4 regions of the Pseudomonas sp. AC172 genome follow, and region 3 is predicted to be linked to each of the others. Evidence: predicted binding sites of a transcription regulator. Region 3 holds the regulator's gene; each other region holds the start of a gene.
The links. Region 3 encodes sigma-54, which starts transcription at its own class of promoters, with help from an activator protein. Its sites were predicted from a motif close to ANTGGCATNNANNTTGCTNT; they were not measured.
Positions count from the first base shown of each region.

Region 1 (5,422 bases), 640 kb from region 3:
TTAGAAGAAACGCAGAAAGGGATTTTTCGGCTCGGGCGGTTTGTCTTTCAAGGGGCATTCCGGGCGTACGCCGTAGTCGTCGGCGACGCAGGGTTTGACCTGGCGTTTCTGCGCGAGGGAAATGCGCAGCATGTGGAATGGCTGGTTGGCAGTGCGCTCGACGGTGCGACCCTCCATGTCGAGGATTTCAACCGAGAGATTGTGGCTGCCGCGATCAACGTTGTTCAGCGGGAAAACCGGGCTCAGGCCGGGTTCGCCGGTGGCTTGGCCGTCCAGTAACAGGCGATAGCGGTGGCCGCGTTGCAGGCCCGGTTCGCTGGTGACACTGACGATAATTTCCCCGGCGCTGCTGCGAATGGTTGCGTCGGGTTCGGGCACCAGAATCCGCAGCATGTCGTAATGGAAGGGCGGTTGTTCGACGGTTTTTTTCGCGGTGGTGATCGGCGCGGCGGCGGTCGGGTTGGCCGACATGCGGTTACTGGTGGCGATCGGCACTCGCTTGGCATTGCCGCGCGGTTGGTCGGTGTAGACGCGATTGCCTTGCGCGTTGGTATAAGTGAAGACCTCGGCTGAGGTTTGCAGCGACATCAGCGCCGACAGGACGACCAACCACGCGCGGATCATGGCTTGTGCACCCGCTGCACGCTAAGGGCGACGGGTGGGCTCTGCTGGATGATCGTCTGTCCGTCGATCACCTGCACCGCGAGTCGGTGTTCGCCGCGATCGACGTTCACCAGTTGCAGGATCGGCACATTGCTGGGCTGGCCATAAGGCATATCATCCAGGACTAGTCTCAATTGATGTGGTGGTTGCAGGCGCGGCTTGATCAGCACCTGGACGGTGAACGTGCCGTTATTGGCGCGCAGGGCTTCTTCGCTGGGGAGGCCGGCGAGTTCGAGAATGTCGTAGGCGTTGCGCGCAGGTTCACGGTTGGCGGTTTCGGGCGCGGGTGGTGCGCTGGGCGCCTGAGGCTCGACCCGATTGAGCGGCGGCAATTCCACCGGTTGTGCCTGCACGCCGTCCGGCGAGTGATCGCTGTACACCGTGTTGCCGTTGGCATCGGTGTACTTGTAGATCTGCGCCGCGGCGGGCAGGGCGATCAGCAGTAGAATGTAGAGAAAGGTGCGACCCATGAAATCGACCGGGATTGAAAGCGATGGGGTGCAGCATAGGCCAGGTGCGGCGGTTGGCCCAACTTGGTAAACATCTGGTAACGCCCTCACCCTAACCCTCTCCCTCTGGGAGAGGGTTAGGGTTAGGGTGAGGGTTTTTTGATCTGCAATAAAAAAGGCCTCCCGAAGGAGGCCTCTTTTTGTCACGCCGAGAAACGCGGCGCTACCGGATCAGCAGCTGTAGTACAGCTCATATTCCAGTGGGTGTACGAAGGTGCGAACCTTGATTTCTTCTTCCGATTTCAGCGCGATGTAAGCGTCGATGAAGTCGTCGGAGAACACGCCGCCCTTGGTCAGGAACGCGCGGCCCTTGTCCAGCTCTTCCAGGGCTTCTTTCAGGCTGCCGCAAACTTGCGGGATCTCTTTCGCCTCTTCAGGCGGCAGGTCGTACAGGTTTTTGTCAGCAGCGTCGCCTGGGTGGATCTTGTTCTGGATACCGTCCAGACCGGCCATCAGCAGTGCTGCGAAGGCCAGGTACGGGTTGGCAGCCGGATCCGGGAAACGTGCTTCGATACGGCGGGCTTTCGGGCTCGACACGTAAGGAATACGGATCGAAGCGGAACGGTTGCGAGCCGAGTAGGCCAGCATTACCGGAGCTTCGAAGCCTGGTACCAGACGCTTGTAGGAGTTGGTCGCCGGGTTGGTGAAGCCGTTCAGGGCCTTACCGTGCTTGATGATGCCGCCGATGAAGTACAGAGCGGTATCGGACAGGCCGGCATAGCCTTCGCCTGCGAAGGTGTTCTTGCCGTCTTTCCAGATCGACATGTGTACGTGCATGCCCGAACCGTTGTCGCCGTACAGTGGCTTCGGCATGAAGGTCGCGGTGCGGCCGTAAGCGTCAGCAACGTTGTGCACAACGTACTTCAGGGTTTGGGTTTCGTCGGCTTTCTTCACCAGGGTGTTGAACTTGACGCCGATTTCGTTCTGGCCGGCAGTCGCCACTTCGTGGTGGTGAACTTCAACGGTCAGGCCCATTTCTTCCAGTGCGTTGCACATGGAGGTACGGATTTCGTGGTCGTGGTCGAACGGTGGAACCGGGAAGTAGCCGCCTTTGACGCCTGGACGGTGACCCTTGTTGCCGCCTTCGATGTCCTGGTCGGACATCCACGAACCTTGCTCGGAGTAGATCTTGAACATCGAGCCGGAAATGTCCGACTTGAATTTCACCGAGTCAAAGATGAAGAACTCAGGCTCAGGACCAGCGAACACGGTGTCACCGATACCGGTGGCTTTCAGGTGTTCTTCGGCGCGCTTGGCGATCGCACGTGGGTCGCGGTCGTAGCCTTGCATGCTCGAAGGTTCGATGATGTCGCACACCAGGATCAGGGTGGCGTCTTCGGTGAACGGGTCGAGAACGGCCGTTTCGTCAACCGGCATCAGGATCATGTCGGAGGCTTCGATGCCTTTCCAGCCAGCAATGGAGGAACCGTCGAACATCTTGCCGACTTCGAAGAAGTCTTCATCCAGCGCATCGCGAGCCGGCATGGTCACGTGGTGCTGAGTGCCTTTGGTGTCCGTGAAGCGCAGATCAATCCACTTGACGTCATGATCTTTGATGAGTTGAACCGTCTTCGACATATGTCCTCCGGGTGGCTTCGGGCTTGGTAGTGGATGCCCTTGAATTTGGGTGATGCCGGCGCGAATACTCTGCCAAGGCAACCTGCCTCACAAGGGAGCAAATTGCATGCCAGTGCCCCAGCATGGGTTTTTTGCCCCAAATTCACGCTTATAAAGGTGCAAAGCGCCTGAATGCGGAAAATCTCGCCCTTTAATGTAGCGCTATAAATCGAAAATGACCCGTTTTGGTGCATGCAAAACCTTCTGCACATTAACTGGTTAAACCTTGAGCAATTTCCGCTATAATCCGCGCCCCCCTTTTTCGGCTGGCCGTTCGCGCGCTGTTTTCATGAAACTAATCGTAAAAGTCTTCCCCGAGATCACCATCAAAAGCCGACCTGTCCGGACGAAGTTCATCCGCCAGTTGGCCAAGAACATCCGCACCGTGCTCCGCGACCTGGACCCGGCCGTGGTGGTGAACGGTGTGTGGGACAATCTCGAGCTGGAAACCCGCGTTACCGACGCCAAAGCCTTGAAAGAGATGGGTGAGCGCTTGACCTGCATGCCGGGCATCGCGCACTTTCTGCAGATCGACGAGTACCCTCTGGGCGACTTCGACGACATCACCGATAAGTGCAAACAGCACTACGGCGCTGCACTGGCCGGGAAGATTTTCTCGGTGCGCTGCAAGCGTGCCGGCAAGCACGCGTTCAGCTCGATGGACGTCGAAAAATACGTCGGCAGCAAGCTGCGCCGTGAGTGCGGTGCCGCCGGTATCGACCTGAAAGCGCCGGAGATCGAAGTCCGTATCGAAGTTCGCGACAAACGGTTGTTCGTCATTCACAGCCAGCACAATGGTATCGGCGGCTACCCGCTCGGCGCTCTGGAGCAGACGCTGGTATTGATGTCCGGCGGCTTTGACTCGACCGTTGCGGCTTACCAGATCATTCGTCGCGGCCTGATGACGCACTTCTGCTTCTTCAATCTGGGCGGTCGTGCCCACGAATTGGGTGTAATGGAAGTCGCGCATTTCATCTGGAAGAAGTACGGCAGCTCGCAACGCGTGCTATTTGTCAGTGTTCCGTTCGAAGAAGTGTTGGGCGAAATTCTCGGCAAAGTCGATAACAGTCATATGGGCGTCGTATTGAAGCGTATGATGTTGCGCGCGGCGTCCAACATCGCCGAACGTCTGCAGATCGAGGCGCTGGTCACCGGCGAGGCGATCTCCCAGGTGTCGAGCCAGACACTGCCGAACCTGTCGGTGATCGACTGCGTGACCGACAAACTGGTCCTGCGTCCGCTGATCGTGGCGCACAAGCAGGACATCATCGACACCGCCAACGAGATCGGCACCGCCGATTTCGCCCGGCACATGCCGGAATACTGCGGGGTCATTTCGGTCAACCCGAAGACCGCCGCCAAGCGCGGGCGTGTTGAACACGAAGAGAAAGAATTCGACATGGCAGTGCTCGAGCGTGCGCTCGAAAACGCCAAGCTGGTGCCGATCGATCGGGTGATCGACGAATTGGGCCAGGACGTACAGATTGAAGAAGTCAGCGAAGCACTGGCCGGCCAGATCGTGATCGACATCCGTCACCCGGATGCCGCCGAGGATGAGCCGCTGGAACTCGCTGGCGTAGAAGTACAGACGATGCCGTTCTACGCAGTGAACGCTCGTTTCAAGGAGCTGGATCCGACTCGCCAGTACCTGCTGTATTGCGACAAAGGCGTGATGAGTCGCCTGCATGCTCACCATTTGCTCAGTGAGGGGCATGCCAATGTGCGCGTTTATCGACCGAGCTAAGTGCCCGGGGCTGTTTGCCTGTGGCCTGCGTCACCGGCCCCCCGACACCGCCGTCAAGCTGTAACGGCCATGCCGGACACTACTGCTAATCGCTGCCAAGACTTGTCAGCAAACCGAATCCTCTGATCGAGATACACAAGTGATCGAAAATCTACGCAACATCGCCATCATTGCCCACGTTGACCATGGTAAAACCACCCTGGTAGACAAACTCCTGCGTCAATCCGGCACTCTGGAGCGCAACGAGCTCAACGACGAGCGCGTGATGGACTCCAACGACCAGGAAAAAGAGCGCGGTATTACCATTCTGGCGAAAAACACCGCCATCAACTGGAACGGCTACCACATCAACATCGTGGACACCCCGGGCCACGCCGACTTCGGCGGCGAAGTTGAACGCGTAATGTCGATGGTTGACTCCGTTCTGCTGCTGGTTGACGCTCAAGACGGCCCTATGCCGCAAACCCGTTTCGTGACCAAGAAGGCTTTCGAAGCCGGCCTGCGTCCAATCGTGGTGATCAACAAGGTTGACCGTCCAGGCGCGCGTCCGGACTGGGTTCTGGACCAGATCTTCGACCTGTTCGACAACCTCGGTGCTACCGAAGAACAACTGGACTTCCAGGTTGTTTACGCCTCGGCCCTGAACGGCATTGCCGGTCTGGATCACACCGCCATGGCTGAAGACATGACCCCGCTGTACCAAGCGGTAGTCGACCACGTTCCGCCTCCGGCCGTTGACCGTGACGGTGCGTTCCAGATGCAGATCTCCGCTCTGGACTACAACAGCTTCCTGGGTGTTATCGGCGTTGGCCGTATCGCCCGTGGCCGCGTCAAGCCGAACACCCCGGTTGTAGCGATCGGTGCTGACGGCAAGCGCCGTAACGGCCGT
Region 1 is NZ_OZ409868.1:5,733,593-5,739,014, forward strand. Features, by position in the region: gene ACZ0A4_RS25945 (DUF4124 domain-containing protein) at 1-624, opposite strand; gene ACZ0A4_RS25950 (DUF4124 domain-containing protein) at 621-1,133, opposite strand; gene glnA (type I glutamate--ammonia ligase) at 1,344-2,750, opposite strand; gene thiI (tRNA uracil 4-sulfurtransferase ThiI) at 3,079-4,533, shown strand; gene typA (translational GTPase TypA) at 4,673-5,422, shown strand, end outside.
Region 1: a site for sigma-54 is predicted at 2,845-2,864, ahead of glnA (type I glutamate--ammonia ligase). Genes of this name have one in related genera too.

Region 2 (5,422 bases), 5.5 Mb from region 3:
TTGTTGGCCGATGAAGTGAGGTTCGACCTGTCATCTTCGGCAACGTAGAATGCGCGCCTTTCCCGGGCGATCGTCCCCTCGATCGGCGCCCGCGCATTCATCGGAGCACTTGACCATGACCGTCACCAAAACCAGCGAGTACCTGGAAACCCTCTACGAAGGCTACGGCCAGCGTTTTCGCATGGAAAAACTGCTGCACGAAGTGCGCACCGAACACCAGCACCTGGTGATCTTCCAGAACCCGCGCATGGGTCGCGTGATGGCGCTGGACGGCGTGATCCAGACCACCGAAGCCGACGAATTCATCTACCACGAAATGCTAACCCACGTGCCGCTCCTCGCCCATGGCAGTGCCAAGCGCGTACTGATCATCGGCGGCGGTGACGGCGGCATGTTGCGCGAAGTGACCAAGCACGCCGGCGTTGAACACATCACCATGGTCGAGATCGACGGCACCGTGGTCGACATGTGCAAAGAGTTCCTGCCGAACCATTCCAGCGGCGCCTACGACGATCCGCGTCTGAACCTGGTGATCGACGATGGCATGCGTTTCGTCGCCACCACCACGGAAAAATTCGACGTGATCATCTCTGACTCCACCGACCCGATCGGCCCGGGCGAAGTGTTGTTCTCGGAGAACTTCTACCAGGCTTGCCACCGCTGCCTGAACGAAGGCGGCATTCTGGTGACCCAGAACGGCACGCCGTTCATGCAGATCGACGAAGTGAAAACCACTGCCGGTCGCCTGAACAGCCTGTTCCCGGACTGGCACTTCTATCAAGCCGCAGTGCCGACCTACATCGGCGGTTCGATGACCTTCGCTTGGGGCTCGACCAACCCGGCCTACCGCAAACTGAGCCGTGAAACCCTGCAACAGCGCTTCATCGGCAGCGGCATCGTCACCCGTTACTACAACCCGGAAATCCACATCGGCGCGTTCGCCTTGCCTCAGTACGTGCTGCAGGCGATCAACAAGCCAAGCAACGATTAAAAGAACACCGCAACTCCCCTGTGGGAGCGAGCTCGCTCCCACATTTGCTTCCCCGTAAAGCAGATGTCGTTTTTTTCATCTTCGCCCGCTGTAATCCTTTTGAACCAACTTTCGGCATGCACAGTCGAGATACGTGTAAGCCCATTTGCGGGTTTGATCGAGGAGGCACCGATGCAAAAGTGGAAAGTCACTTTCGTGGACGATCATGGTGAAATTGTCGATGAGGTGTTCGAGCGCGCGGAATGCCCCAGCGACGATGAGGCTGCTCGATTGATCAAGGCACGGCTTCTGCCCGTCGCCGCCGAACTGGATCTCAACGATCTGGAAGGGCGCACGGCCGATGCGGGCGTGAAAAACCTGAAAACCCAGAACAGCATCGAAATCCGCAGCATTACTCCAATCTGAAAATCTTCCTTTCATCCGAAGCAACCAGGCCTTGGCAGCAGCTCTATCTTGGGGCTACTCTGCAAGCGAGATCAGCGAACGGATCGCTAAGGTCTGGTCTTGTCAGCTACATGCTTGTTCCCGCGTGCAACCACGTTGCCGTAGTACTTTGGCCAAAGGCCCGGGGCGGGAATACGGAAAGTCTATCCATCTATGCGAGGGGGACGATTCATGAGCACAGCCTATCAAGAAGACATCAGCAGCAATGTTCTGCGCCGCATGAAAGAAGGCGGTTTCGATTTTTCCCGATTCCATCCCATCGAGTTCTACGCCATTTTCCCGGACGAGGAGCGGGCGCGCAGGGCTGCAGGCAAATTTCGCGGTGAATCCATCAATGCCCAGGTCAGCGTGCGTGATGACGGTGCGTGGGCGCTGGAATTGAGCAAAGTGATGTACGCGACCTATGACGATATCGGCGATTTCGAGCAGGGCTTTTCGGCAGTGGTCGAGCCCTTGGGCGGCATTATCGAGGGTTGGGGCGTGAAGCAGGAGGTGCGCAATCGCCACCGTTTGAACTGATCTCTTGCGATAACTGTTGAGCAACGGCTGACCTTCGGGTCGGCCGTTGTCGTTTGCGGCGCTCGAAAACCATCGTGGCAAAACCCTGAAACAAGAAACCGAGGCAAAAAAAAGCCACCGGAGAGGGTGGCTAAAAGGGAAGACCGATAAGGAGAGGAAACCGGTCAGGGTTACAGCGGGGCGGGCTGCGAGGGCAGTCCAGGTCAGTTGAGCTGGCGACTTCGCGGCGCAATGCGCGGGGAAGCTTTGCAGCGAATGCGCGGATTATCCGCAGGCAGCGCCGGGCAGTGAAATCAACTCTGACTATGCTGGTGATAGGCGATGCAGTGCGTCGCAATGAAGCGGGGGCAATCCGGTTGGGGCAATTGCCGCACAGGAATGGTGCGGTGCTTGCGGCGTGTATTTCCAACCGATTGAAATCAAAGCGTTTATGCCGATGGCACGGGCCTTGCGAAGGTCTGTATGTCCGGGTGACAAGGAGTACGGCATGATCCGCACCTATTTTGATGAAATGTACGATGCCGGCGGCCAGGTTCGCCCGCATTATCGGGAGTTCGCCCGCTGGCTGGCCGAAACGCCTGACGAGCTGCTGGCCCAGCGGCGACGCGAGGCTGACTTGCTGTTCCATCGCGCCGGGATCACTTTCACGCTCTATGGCGACGAGCAGGGCACCGAGCGCCTGATTCCTTTCGACACCATCCCGCGCAGCATTCCCGCCAGCGAGTGGCGAATCGTCGAGCGCGGCTGCATCCAGCGGGTCAAGGCGCTGAACATGTTTCTCGCTGACCTCTATCATGAGCAGCGCATCATCAAGGCCGGGATCATTCCTGCCGAACAGGTGCTGGCCAATGAGCAATATCAGTTGGCGATGCAAGGCCTCGATCTGCACCGTGATATCTATTCGCACATCTCTGGCGTCGATCTGGTGCGCGACGGCGACGGCACCTATTACGTCCTCGAAGACAACCTGCGCACACCGAGTGGCGTGAGCTATATGCTCGAAGACCGCAAGATGATGATGCGCCTTTTCCCTGAGCTGTTCGCCGCCCAGCGGATTGCGCCAATCGATCACTACCCGAACCTGTTGCTCGACACCCTGAAAAGCTCCAGCCCGATTGATGACCCGAGCGTCGTGGTGCTGACGCCGGGGCGCTTCAACAGTGCGTTCTTCGAACACGCGTTTCTCGCCCGGGAAATGGGCGTGGAGCTGGTCGAAGGCGCCGATCTGTTCGTGCGTGACGACAAAGTCTTCATGCGCACTACCGATGGCCCGAAAGCGGTGGACGTGATCTATCGTCGTCTCGACGACGCGTTCCTCGACCCACTGGCGTTCAATCCCGATTCGATGCTCGGTGTGCCGGGGCTGCTCTCGTCTTATCGCTCCGGCAACGTAGTGCTGGCAAACGCCATCGGCACTGGCGTGGCGGACGATAAATCGGTGTATCCGTTTGTCACCGACATGATCCGGTTTTACCTCGATGAAGAACCGATCCTGAAAAACGTGCCGACCTGGCAATGCCGCAACCCGTCTGAACTTTCCCATGTGCTGGCCAATCTTCCAGATCTGGTGGTCAAGGAAACCCAAGGCTCCGGTGGTTACGGAATGCTGGTGGGGCCGGCGTCAACGACGGCGGAAATAGATGCCTTCCGCGAACGGATAAAGGCCAAGCCACACGCATACATCGCGCAGCCGACATTGTCGCTGTCGACCTGTCCGACCTTTGTCGAAAACGGTATTGCGCCGCGCCATATCGATTTGCGTCCGTTTGTCTTGTCCGGGCGCGAGACCCGTGTGGTGCCCGGCGGTTTGACCCGCGTCGCATTGCGCGAAGGCTCTCTGGTGGTGAATTCCTCCCAGGGTGGCGGAACCAAGGACACCTGGGTGGTCGAGGATTGAAGGAAGCTTGCCATGTTAAGTAGAACTGCCTCGGATCTGTATTGGATGTCGCGTTACCTGGAGCGGGCGGAAAACCTCGCACGGATGCTCGACATCAGTTATTCGCTGTCGCTGATGCCGCAGGACGGACGCGGCGATGGTTTGCACGAACTGGCCATGCCGCTGCTCATCACCGGCACCCTCGACGATTACCTGGAGCGCCATGGCGCACTGCATGCTGAGCGTCTGCTGCACTTTTTCGCCCTCGATGCGGCCAACCCTGCGAGCATTTACAGCTGCCTCGGCGCGGCGCGGGCCAGTGCCCATGCGGTACGCGGACGCATCACGGCGGACATGTGGGAGAACATCAATTCGACGTGGCTGGAGATTCGCGGAATCGCCGAGCAGGGCCTCAGTCGCTATGGCATGAGCCGTTTCTGCGAATGGATCAAGGAGCGTTCGCACCTGTTCCGTGGTGCGTCTTACGGCACGATCATGCGTAACGATGCGTTTCGTTTCATTCGTCTCGGTACCTTTATCGAACGGGCGGACAACACGCTGCGGTTGCTCGATGCCCGCTATGAAATGGCTGGCGATCAGGCTGAAGCGGTCAGCGACGGTACGGCCCACGCCTATTACCAGTGGAGTGCCTTGCTGCGTGCCTTGTCGTCATTTGAGGCCTACACCGAAATCTACCGCGATGCGCCCGGCGCCCGGCATGTTGCCGAGTTGCTGCTGTTGCGTGCCGATGTACCGCGTTCGCTAAGGGCCTGTACCGAAGAGATTGATCAGATTCTTGCGCAACTGCCCGGTGCCAACGGTCGTCCCGCACAACGTCTGGCGGCAGAGATGGACGCGCGCCTGCGCTACACCGGCATCAACGAAATTCTCGAGGAAGGCCTGCACGCCTGGCTGACCGAATTCATCCCGCTGGTGCGCCAGTTGGGTAACGCCATTCACAGTTCCTACCTGGAGGCTGCATGAGACTTTCCATAAGCCACGAAACCACCTATCACTACGAGGATCAGGTGCGGGCGAGCATCCAGTATCTGCGGCTGACCCCCCACGACAGCGAGCGTCAGCATGTGCTGAGCTGGCAACTCGACCTGCCGCGCCCGGTGCGCGCGCAACTCGATCCGTTCGGCAATATCCTGCATGTGCTGACCATGGATGAACCGCACGAAGCGATCATCATCGGCGCGCGCGGGCAGGTCGATATCGACGAACTGCGCGAGGCCGAGCATGAGAGCCAGTCGGCGCTGCCGTTCCTGCGTTTTACCCGTTTGACCGAGGCGGATGAGGCCTTGCGTGCGTTCGCGGAAAAATCCTGCAAGCAGCGGCGCGATCGCACGGCGCTGATTGATTTGATGCACGGTTTGAATCAGCACATGACCTACACGCCGGGCTCCACCGAAGTTGATACCAGTGCGGCGCAAGCCTTCGCCGGGCGTGCGGGTGTTTGCCAGGATCATGCTCACGCATTTCTGGCTTGCGCACGCAGCCTCGGGATTCCATCGCGTTATGTGTCGGGCTATTTGTACAGTGAGGATTGCGAGCATCTGGCCAGTCACGCCTGGGCAGAAGCGTGGCTG
Region 2 is NZ_OZ409868.1:847,513-852,934, forward strand. Features, by position in the region: gene speE (polyamine aminopropyltransferase) at 116-991, shown strand; gene ACZ0A4_RS04005 (hypothetical protein) at 1,163-1,396, shown strand; gene ACZ0A4_RS04010 (ribonuclease E inhibitor RraB) at 1,607-1,954, shown strand; gene ACZ0A4_RS04015 (circularly permuted type 2 ATP-grasp protein) at 2,442-3,851, shown strand; gene ACZ0A4_RS04020 (alpha-E domain-containing protein) at 3,864-4,814, shown strand; gene ACZ0A4_RS04025 (transglutaminase family protein) at 4,811-5,422, shown strand, end outside.
Region 2: a site for sigma-54 is predicted at 2,390-2,409, ahead of ACZ0A4_RS04015 (circularly permuted type 2 ATP-grasp protein). Genes of this name have one in related genera too.

Region 3 (5,422 bases):
TTCCTGATCGGCGCGGCATCAGGGCTGGTCGAGCCAGTGTTTGCGTTGCTGTGTGCGTGGCTGGTCGGTCTGGCGCAGGTGCTGCTGCCATTAGGTCTGGCACTGGCGGCGGGGGCAATGTTGCTGGTGGTGACTCACGAGGTCATCCCGGAATCACGACGTCATGGTCATGACAAACTGGCCAGTCTTGGCCTGTTGATCGGATTTTGTTTGATGATGGTGATGGATACGGCGTTGGGTTGAAGAAGGTCAAAAGATCGCAGCCTTCGGCAGTTCCTGTATTGGAATGCGTTCCCGGTAGGAACTGCCGAAGGCTGCGATCTTTTGATTTTGGCTGTCAGCCACCTTCGTCGAAATAGTTGTTGATCAGCGCCACCAGCGCATCCAGCGCTTCCTGTTCCTGATGCCCTTCAGTACTCAAATGGATCTTGGTGCCCTTGCCAGCCGCCAGCATCATCATCGCCATGATGCTTTTACCATCGACCGTGGTCTCTGGCGTGCGGCCCACTCTGATCGAGCAATCCGGAAACTGCCCGGCCACGCCAACGAACTTGGCCGACGCGCGGGCATGCAGGCCCAGCTTGTTGATGATTTCGATTTCCAGAGCAGGCATCGCGGTGTGAATCCTTTAAGTGAGGTCGCGGTGGCGAACCTGGACGTTCTTCAGGGTTTTCTGCAGGGCCTGACCCAGTCGTTCAGTCAGGTAGACGGAGCGGTGATGCCCGCCGGTGCAGCCAATGGCAATGGTGACGTAGGCCCGGTTGCTCGCAGCGAAGCGCGGCAGCCACTTGTGCAGGTAGGTGAAAATGTCCTGGAACATTTCTTCGACCTCCGGCTGCGCCGCGAGGTACTCGGCCACCGGCGCATCAAGACCTGATTGCGCACGCAGTTCCGGCTTCCAGTAGGGATTGGGCAGGCAGCGCACATCGAATACCAGATCCGCGTCTACCGGCATGCCGCGTTTGAAGCCGAATGACTCGACCAGAAACGCTGTGCCCGGCTCGGGCTGATTCAGCAGGCGCAGCTTGATGCTGTCGCGCAACTGGTACAGGTTGAGGTTGGTGGTGTTGATTTTCAGGTCGGCGAGGTCGGCAATCGGGCCGAGCAGGGCGGTTTCATCCTGGATCGCTTCGGCCAGCGAGCGATTGGCGTTGCTCAGCGGGTGGCGGCGGCGGGTTTCGGAGAAACGCTTGAGCAAGGTTTCTTCGTCGGCGTCCAGATACAGGACATCGCACTGGATGTGCTTGGCCCGGACATCTTCAAGCAACTCGGGAAAGCGCGTCAGATGACTCGGCAGGTTGCGCGCATCGATCGATACGGCCACCAGCGGTTGCGCCAGCTCAGTGTGAATCAGCGCGCGTTCGGCCAGTTCCGGCAGCAAGCCTGCGGGCAGGTTGTCGATGCAGTAATAGCCGTTGTCTTCAAGGACATCCAGAGCCGTACTTTTACCCGAGCCGGAACGGCCGCTGACGATGATCAAGCGCATGATTAGTGCCCGTTCTGCTCGTCCAGGACAACCTGATACAAGGCTTCGTTGCTCTTGGCGTTACGCAGTTTATCGCGCACATCCTTGCGGTCGAGCATGCTGGCGATCTGGCGCAGTAACTCCAGGTGTGCATCGGTGGCGGCTTCCGGGACCAGCAATACGAACAGCAGGTCAACCGGAGCGCCATCGATGGCGTCGAAATCGATTGGCGTATCAAGGTGCATCAAGGCGCTGATAGGCGACTGGCACCCCTTGAGACGGCAGTGAGGAATGGCGATGCCGTTGCCAAAACCGGTGGAACCGAGTTTTTCACGGGCAATCAACGCCTCGAAGACATCTTGCATCTCCAGATCCGGCACTTCGCGGGCGATCAGGTTGGCAATTTGTTCGAGGGCTTTCTTCTTACTGCCGCCCGGCACGTTCACAAGGGAACGGCCGGGGGTCAGGATATTTTCAAGTCGGATCATGGAATGGGGGGTTATCGACCGGTCGCGCCCTGGAGGAGGCTCTGGGTCTTTTCCTTATGCTTTTTGAGTTGGCGATCCAGCTTGTCGGTCAGTGAGTCGATCGCAGCATACATATCAGTATCTTCTGCGTTGGCGACCACTTCGCTGCCGGGAATATGCAAGGTGGCTTCGATTTTCTGCTTCAGCTTTTCGACGCACATCGTGACTTGCACGTTGGTGATCTTGTCGAAATGTCGCTCCAGTCGTTGGAGCTTTTCCTCGATATAGGAACGCAGAGGTTGGGTCACTTCCAGTTGGTGTCCACTGATGTTGACTTGCATACAGCTTCTCCTTCGTTGCCAGTGCATAAAGCGGCAGGCTGGATAGCCTGCCACTGGAACGCTGTAACGTGGCTTACATCAACCGCTTGCGTTCGCTCGAAGGCGCGATCCCGAGGGATTCGCGGTACTTGGCGACGGTGCGGCGAGCCACCTGAATGCCTTGTGCCTCCAGTAAACCAGCGATCTTGCTGTCACTCAACGGCTTTTTCTGATTTTCCGCGGCAACCAGTTTTTTGATGATCGCGCGGATCGCCGTGGACGAGCATTCGCCGCCTTCGGAAGTGCTGACGTGGCTGGAGAAAAAGTATTTCAGCTCATAAATACCGCGCGGGGTATGCATGAATTTCTGCGTGGTCACCCGTGAAATCGTCGATTCGTGCATGCCGACCGCTTCGGCGATGTCATGCAGGACCAACGGCTTCATCGCTTCGTCGCCGTACTCCAGAAAACCGCGCTGATGCTCGACGATCTGGGTGGCAACTTTCATCAGGGTTTCGTTGCGGCTCTGCAGGCTCTTGATGAACCAGCGAGCCTCCTGCAACTGATTGCGCATGAAAGTGTTGTCGGCGCTGGTGTCGGCGCGGCGAACGAAACCAGCGTACTGGGCGTTGACGCGCAGGCGTGGTACCGACTCCTGGTTCAACTCGACAAGCCAGCGTTCGTTGTCCTTGCGCACGATCACGTCAGGGACGACGTATTCGGCTTCAGTGGACTCGATCTGTGAGCCCGGACGGGGATTGAGGCTTTGCACCAGCTCGATGACCTGGCGCAGTTCGTCTTCCTTGAGCTTCATGCGCCGCATCAACTGGCTGTAGTCGCGGCTGCCGAGCAGATCGATGTAATCGCTGACCAAGCGTTTCGCTTCTGCCAGCCATGGAGTCTTGGCAGGCAACTGGCGCAATTGCAGCAGCAGGCACTCGCCGAGATTGCGCGCGCCGATGCCGGCCGGTTCAAACTGCTGGATGCGGTGCAGGACGGCTTCGATTTCGTCCAGCTCAATGTCCAGCTCCGGATCGAACGCCTCAAGGATCTCTTCGAGGGTTTCGTCCAGGTAGCCCTGATTGTTGATGCAATCGATCAAAGTGACGGCAATCAGGCGATCGGTGTCGGACATCGGTGCAAGGTTCAGTTGCCACAGCAGGTGGCTTTGCAGGCTCTCGCCGGCGGACGTGCGTGTGGTGAAGTCCCACTCGTCATCGTCGCTGCTGGGCAGGCTGCTGGCGCTGGTCTGGTAGACGTCTTCCCAGGCCGTGTCGACCGGAAGCTCGTTGGGGATGCGCTCGTTCCATTCGCCGTCCTCGAGGTTGTCCACCGTCGGTGCGGTTTCCTGATACGAGGGCTCCTGGATCTCGGTGTTGGGCTTCTGTTCGGCGTTGTCGGCCATGGGGTCGGAATTGTCGAAGTCCTCGCCTTCTTCCTGGCGTTCGAGCATCGGATTGGATTCCAGAGCCTCCTGGATTTCCTGTTGCAGATCCAGGGTCGACAATTGGAGCAGGCGGATGGCCTGTTGCAGCTGCGGTGTCATCGTCAGCTGCTGGCCCATTCTCAAGACTAGCGATGGTTTCATGGCAGGGGCTTAACACCTTATTCGCCGGCGCTATGCGCCATCCACTACAGGGCGCCGGAGCGCCAAACTTAAGCAAATTATATGCCTGAAACTGAAGTGTTTGCCTAGAGCGCTGTAACAATTAAAGCGTATTAAATCCTGCTTGAATCGATACAGCGCCCGGGCGGCGCACCGGGCACTGTTGCGCTTACAGGCGGAACTCGTGGCCCAGATACACTTCCTTGACCAGATCGTTGGCCAGGATGGTTTCTGCATCGCCCTCGGCAATCAACTGGCCATCGTTGACGATGTAAGCGGTTTCGCAGATATCCAGCGTCTCACGGACGTTGTGGTCGGTGATCAATACACCGATGCCTTTGGCCTTGAGGTGGTGGATGATCTGCTTGATGTCGCCGACCGAAATCGGGTCGACACCGGCAAACGGTTCGTCGAGCAGGATGAATTTCGGTGCCGTTGCCAGCGCGCGAGCGATTTCCACGCGGCGACGTTCACCACCGGACAGGCTCATACCGAGGTTGTCGCGGATGTGGCTGATGTGGAATTCCTGCAGCAGGCTTTCCAGCTCTTTGCGGCGTCCGGCCTTGTCGAGTTCCTGACGGGTCTCGAGGATGGCCATGATGTTGTCTGCCACCGACAGTTTGCGGAAGATCGACGCTTCTTGCGGCAGATAGCCGATGCCGGCTTTTGCACGGCCGTGCATTGGCTGGTGGCTGACGTCCAGGTCATCGATCAGTACGCGGCCCTGATCGGCCTGCACCAGGCCGACGATCATGTAGAAGCAGGTCGTCTTGCCGGCACCGTTCGGGCCGAGCAGGCCGACGATCTGGCCGCTGTCGATCGACAGGCTGACATCACGCACGACCTGGCGGCTTTTATAGGCCTTGGCCAGGTGCTGAGCTTTCAGAGTTGCCATTACTGGGTTTTCTCGTCGGTTTTCTTCTTCGGCTGGATCACCATGTCGATGCGCGGACGCGCCTCGGTGACCTTGCTGCCGGTAGCGCGACCGGCGCTGGCGAGTTTCTTCACGGTGTCATAGACGATTTTCTCGCCTTGAGTCGTGTTGTTGTCCTTGTCGACAACCTTGGCCTTGTCGATCAGCACAACGCGGTTTTGCGCGGCGTGGTACTGGATCGTCACGCCCCAGCCCTGTACAGGCTTGGTGTCGCCAGCGGTCTGCAGTTGTTCGAAGTAGGCAAGGTTGCCCACCGACGTAACGACGTCGATATCGCCGGCCGGAGTGCGGGTGATGGTCACCGTGTTGCCTTTAACGATCATCGAACCCTGGGTGATGATCACATCACCTTTATAGGTGGCGATGCCGTTTTTGTCGTCCAGTTGGGCGTCGTCGGCTTGAATGCGGATAGGTTGCTGCTGATCGTTCGGCAGAGCCCAGGCGCTCACGCTTCCCAGTGCTGCGCCCAGACTGAGCAAAATAGGGAGGGTTTTAACGAGCCTCATACTGTCCTCTTACGTTCGATAGCAGGTGTATCCTGCTTTCCTTCAGGTACGCTTTCATTCCAACGCCAGTCGATACACCGCCAGCGCCGTCGATTCTAACGGGTTGCTCGGTCTGCGCATATTC
Region 3 is NZ_OZ409868.1:6,372,140-6,377,561, forward strand. Features, by position in the region: gene ACZ0A4_RS28615 (ZIP family metal transporter) at 1-243, shown strand, start outside; gene ACZ0A4_RS28620 (HPr family phosphocarrier protein) at 338-613, opposite strand; gene rapZ (RNase adapter RapZ) at 629-1,486, opposite strand; gene ptsN (PTS IIA-like nitrogen regulatory protein PtsN) at 1,489-1,953, opposite strand; gene hpf (ribosome hibernation-promoting factor, HPF/YfiA family) at 1,965-2,273, opposite strand; gene ACZ0A4_RS28640 (RNA polymerase factor sigma-54) at 2,347-3,840, opposite strand; gene lptB (LPS export ABC transporter ATP-binding protein) at 4,028-4,753, opposite strand; gene lptA (lipopolysaccharide transport periplasmic protein LptA) at 4,753-5,298, opposite strand; gene lptC (LPS export ABC transporter periplasmic protein LptC) at 5,285-5,422, opposite strand, start outside.

Region 4 (5,422 bases), 5.5 Mb from region 3:
AGACGAGGGTCAGCTTCATAACCGCGAATCCACAGCGGTGGCTTGGCCAGACCGGCAGCGGCACGTTCAACGGCTTCTTCGTGAAGTTTTTTCCACAACGCCGGAACGTGACCGAGCCACGCGGTAAAGCCCCACTGCTCACGACGCAGGTTCGGCGCCATATCAGCAGCGATCATCGCAGCTTCGACGAGGAACGTACCGACACCGCACATCGGGTCAGCCAGCGCGCCGCCTTCGGCAGCAATGCGCGGCCAGCCGGAACGGATCAGGATCGCTGCCGCGAGGTTTTCCTTCAGCGGTGCCGCGCCCTGCTGCAGACGATAGCCACGCTGGTGCAGGCTGTGGCCGGAGAGGTCGAGGGAGAGAATCGCTTCGCCGCGATCCAGACGCAGGTGAATGCGCAGGTCCGGGTTGAGCTTGTCGATCGACGGACGGTCGCCCTGCGGGGTGCGCAGTTTGTCGACGATGGCGTCTTTGACTTTCAATGCGCCGAAGTGGGTGTTGTCGATGCCGGAACCGTGGCCGCTGAATTCGACGGCCAGAGTGCCGTCGCTGAGCATGTGATCCTGCCACTCGATGTCGAGCACGCCGTGATAGAGGTCTTCAGCGTCTTTCATCGGGAAACGCTTGAGCACCAACAGCACCCGGTTGGCCAGACGCGACCAGAGGCACAGGCGATAAGCGGTTTCCATGGTTGCCATGCCACGCACGGCGGAAGTGTGCTCGCGCGCTTCTTCAAGGCCAAGCCCGACGGCTTCCTCGATGAGCAGGCCTTCAAGGCCTTTAGGGCAAGTGAGGAAGAGTTCGAAACGGTCGGACATGGTATTTCCAGAGCCTTTGGCTAGTGAATCGGCAACGCATTGCCGATCCGGTTTTCAATCAGGCGCTTTTCTAAAAGAACGCCCGCGTGGCACGAGGGTGTGCCGTTCCATCCCCGCTGCTCGGGTTAAAAGAGCTTAGATGCCGGGACAGATAAAAAAGTTGATGAAACAAAAAGTCTTGAAGCGACCCTTCGTCGCTTTATACCCAAGCGCAAACGTGGGTCATTCTCACTAAAGAATTAACCCCATCATGCAGCGCGGGGCCGATCATACCGGGGTTTGCTGAAAAACCGTGCATGAAACCCGTCGTTACTTATGGCTGTAGCACTAATTTCGTTACGTCCTTATGACAAAACGATCATTCCCTCGGTGTGACTCATTGGTTAGAACTGAACACAGGTTGACGTCGCAACGGCGTCAACACCTTGGCTCGCCACGCCGGCAGCGAGCCGCACCATGGCAGGTTTCTTCTGCCAGACCTCAGTTGAGGTCAACGCGACACAAAACAGTCAACAAGTGAGGGAAACACCCTATGAGAAGACTTAAGCGTGATCCGTTGGAAAGAGCATTTTTGCGCGGATATCAATATGGCGTTGGTGGCAAATCCCGTGAGCTTTGCCCATTTACTCTACCGTCGGTACGTCAAGCCTGGATTAACGGCTGGCGAGAAGGACGCGGCGACAACTGGGACGGTATGACCGGCACTGCGGGAATCCACAGACTCAACGAACTTCACGCCGTCGGCTGACACAGGGCATTAATTCCGACACGACAATCTGAATTTGTAACGACTTACCATGCACGTCCTTCCCGGACGGCGGGCTGCGGCCCAGGGGCTCCTTCGAGGAGCCCTTTTTTATGCCTGTCACATTATTTGTGCTGCGCACATACCTGTGGGAGCGAGCTTGCTCCGGGCGGCGTTCCGACGAAAGCGTCGATTCAGTCAATATCTACAGAGACTGGCACACCGCTTTCGCGAGCAAGCTCGCTCCCACAATTGGATTAGCGCAGGGCGGCGATCGCGTCTACCGACTCACGAATCAGCGCCGGGCCTTTATAGATGAAGCCCGAATAGATCTGCACCAGGCTCGCACCGGCGAGAATTTTCTCCGCCGCATGCTTGCCTTCGGTAATGCCACCCGCAGCAATGATCGGCAACCGCCCGGCCAACTCGCCGGCCAGCACCTTCACGGTATTGGTGCTTTTCTCCCGCACCGGCGCGCCCGACAGACCGCCCGCCTCGTCGCCATGCTCCATGCCTTCAACGCCGACACGGCTCAGCGTGGTGTTGGTCGCGATCACCGCGTCCATGCCGGTTTCGATCAACGCCTGAGCCACCTGGGCGGTTTCTTCATCGGTCATGTCCGGGGCGATCTTGATCGCCAGCGGCACATGTTTGCCATGACGCAACGCCAGTTCGGCACGGCGCGTGGCCAGATCGGCGAGCAATTGTTTGAGCGAATCACCAAACTGCAGGCTGCGCAGGCCCGGGGTGTTCGGCGAGCTGACGTTGACCGTCACGTAGCTGGCGTGGGCGTAGACCTTGTCCAGGCAGATCAGGTAATCGTCGACCGCGCGCTCGACCGGCGTATCGAAGTTCTTGCCGATGTTGATGCCCAGCACGCCTTTGTATTTCGCTGCGGCCACGCGCGCCAGCAGGTTATCGACACCGAGGTTGTTGAACCCCATGCGGTTGATGATCGCCTCGGCTTCCGGCAGACGAAAGATCCGTGGTTTCGGGTTGCCTGGCTGTGGACGCGGGGTCACGGTGCCGATTTCGACAAAACCGAAACCCAACTGCGCGAAGCCATCGATGGCTGCGCCGTTCTTGTCCAGACCGGCCGCCAAACCCACCGGGTTGGGGAATTCCAGGCCCATGACGGTCACCGGGACTTTTGCCGGCGCCTTGCACAGCAAGCCGTTGAGGCCCAAACGCCCACCCGCGCCGATCAGATCCAGCGACAGATCGTGGGAAGTTTCCGGGGAAAGTTTGAACAACAGCTGACGGGCCAGGGTGTACATGGGCGGCGATGACTCGGGCGGCGAAAAGAGCGGCGATTATAGCCGGGCATCGACCTGCCGCGCGAGGCACATGCGCAAATCGAGGTGGCTGGCATATGCCTTGCACTTTCATCGCTATCAGCCTGCAGGCCAATGGCGGCGTGTGGGTAAGGACAATGGCGTCGTCCCGGGTTTTGCCTGCGCAAAGTCCGCGGCGACGTTTTTTTTCGAGGTAGCGTTGGATGAATGAATCTTCAGCAGGGCCGCTGGCTTGGGTCAACGGCAGCGATGCCCCGGAAAAAAGTGCAATCAACCTCGGCTTCATGGCCCTGAGCGATTGCGCCTCGGTCGTCGTCGCGGCGACACAGGGCTTTGCCCAGCCTTACGGGCTGACCCTGAACCTCAAGCGCCAGAGTTCCTGGGCCAGTTTGCGCGACAAACTGGTCAGCGGCGAACTGGATGCCGCGCACAGTCTGTATGGCCTGATCTACGCTGTGCACTTGGGTATCGGCGGTGTCGCCCCGACCGACATGGCCGTGTTGATGGGCCTGAACCAGAACGGCCAGAGTCTCAACCTCTCCCACGACCTGCAAAGCCTCGGCGTGACCAGTCCTGAAGCGCTGGACCGCCACGTGCACCAAAGCCGCGCAAAACTGACCTTCGCGCAGACCTTCCCCACCGGCACGCATGCGATGTGGCTTTATTACTGGCTGGCGAGTCAGGGCATTCATCCATTGCAGGATGTCGACAGCGTGGTCGTGCCGCCGCCGCAAATGGTCGCGCACCTGCAAGCCGGGCGCATCGACGGTTTTTGTGTCGGCGAGCCTTGGGCTGCTAGCGCGGTGCAGCAGGATCTGGGTTTCACCCTGGCTACCAGCCAGACCATCTGGCCCGATCACCCGGAAAAAGTCCTTGGTTGCACCCGTGAATTTGTCGAGCAATACCCGAACACCGCGAGGGCGCTGGTAATGGCGATCCTTGAAGCCAGCCGCTTTATCGAAGAGAGCCCGGAAAATCGGCGCAGCACCGCGCAGTTGCTCAGTGCGCCGGAATATCTGGACGCGCCGCTTTCGTGCATCGAACCGCGTTTTCTCGGTGACTATGCCGATGGGCTGGGCAATCGTTGGCAGGATCCTCATGCGCTGCGCTTCCACGGCAACGGCGAGGTGAATCTGCCCTATCTGTCGGACGGTATGTGGTTCATGACCCAGTTCCGCCGCTGGGGTTTGCTGCGCGAAGACCCGGATTACCTCGCCGTCGCCCGCCAGGTTCAGCAGTTGGATATCTACCGCGACGCCGCGACCGCTGTCGGCGTGGCGGCGTGGGGCACCGACATGCGCAGCAGCCAGTTGCTCGACGGCAAAATCTGGGACGGCAGCGACCCGGCCGCTTACGCGCGCAGTTTCAAGCTGCACGCGATGAGCGACGACGCTCCCCTACTCGCCCGCCGCTGACAGGGGACCGCGAACATGTTGCGCATTCTGCTGATCAACGACACGGCGAAAAAAGTCGGTCGCCTGAAAGCCGCGCTGACTGAAGCCGGTTTCGAAGTCATCGACGAGTCCGGTCTGACCATCGACCTGCCCGCGCGCGTCGAAACGGTGCGCCCGGACGTGATTCTGATCGATACCGAGTCACCGAGCCGCGATGTCATGGAACAAGTGGTGCTGGTCAGCCGCGACCAGCCACGGCCAATTGTGATGTTTACCGATGAGCATGACCCTGGCGTGATGCGGCAGGCGATCAAGTCCGGGGTCAGTGCCTACATCGTCGAAGGCATTCACGCACAGCGTCTGCAGCCAATTCTCGATGTGGCGATGGCCCGGTTCGAGAGTGATCAGGCGTTGCGTGCGCAGTTACAGGCGCGTGATCAGCAATTGGCTGAGCGCAAGCGCATTGAGCTGGCCAAGGGGTTATTGATGAAGATGAAGGATTGCAATGAGGAAGAGGCTTACACCTTGATGCGACGCCAGGCGATGAGCCGGCAGCAGAAATTGATTCAGGTGGCGGAGCAGATTATTGCCATGAGTGAGTTGCTTGGCTGAGGCGTTCTCACCGCTGAAGAGCCCCTCACCCTAACCCTCTCCCAGAGGGAGAGGGGACTGATCGGGGGATGGCGCAGTAATACGCCGACCTGAACGATCTTCGGTGAATCCATAATCGACTCGGCCCTTCAGGTCGATGTTTGGCGCAAGACACCTCACCCTAGCCCTCTCCCTCTGGGAGAGGGCTAGGGTGAGGGGCTTTTGATTTTCCGGCTGTTGGCACAGATCTCGCTATGTAAACGCACAGGTAACCAACGGCGGTTGCCCCACCCACGACAAAGACGTCGCTCACCCGTTCGCCCAACCGGCGAATCAGGTAGCGGCGTTTTTGCGTTTTGGCCCCACAGACCGGGGCCGGTGGTGCGGCCGTGGCGGCGCCCCACCTGCTGTTGCATGACTCCTTTCGAGACTCTTTTCAGCTGAGGTGCGCGATGAATTCAAGCTTCTGGAAATCCGGCCACACCCCGACATTGTTCGCGGCCTTCCTCTATTTCGACCTGAGCTTCATGGTCTGGTATCTGCTCGGCCCGCTGGCGGTGCAGATTGCCGCCGACC
Region 4 is NZ_OZ409868.1:912,739-918,160, reverse strand. Features, by position in the region: gene rlmKL (bifunctional 23S rRNA (guanine(2069)-N(7))-methyltransferase RlmK/23S rRNA (guanine(2445)-N(2))-methyltransferase RlmL) at 1-821, opposite strand, end outside; gene rmf (ribosome modulation factor) at 1,354-1,569, shown strand; gene ACZ0A4_RS04290 (quinone-dependent dihydroorotate dehydrogenase) at 1,824-2,843, opposite strand; gene ACZ0A4_RS04285 (CmpA/NrtA family ABC transporter substrate-binding protein) at 3,065-4,276, shown strand; gene ACZ0A4_RS04280 (ANTAR domain-containing response regulator) at 4,292-4,867, shown strand; gene ACZ0A4_RS04275 (nitrate/nitrite transporter) at 5,299-5,422, shown strand, end outside.
Region 4: a site for sigma-54 is predicted at 2,931-2,950, ahead of ACZ0A4_RS04285 (CmpA/NrtA family ABC transporter substrate-binding protein). Genes of this name have one in related genera too.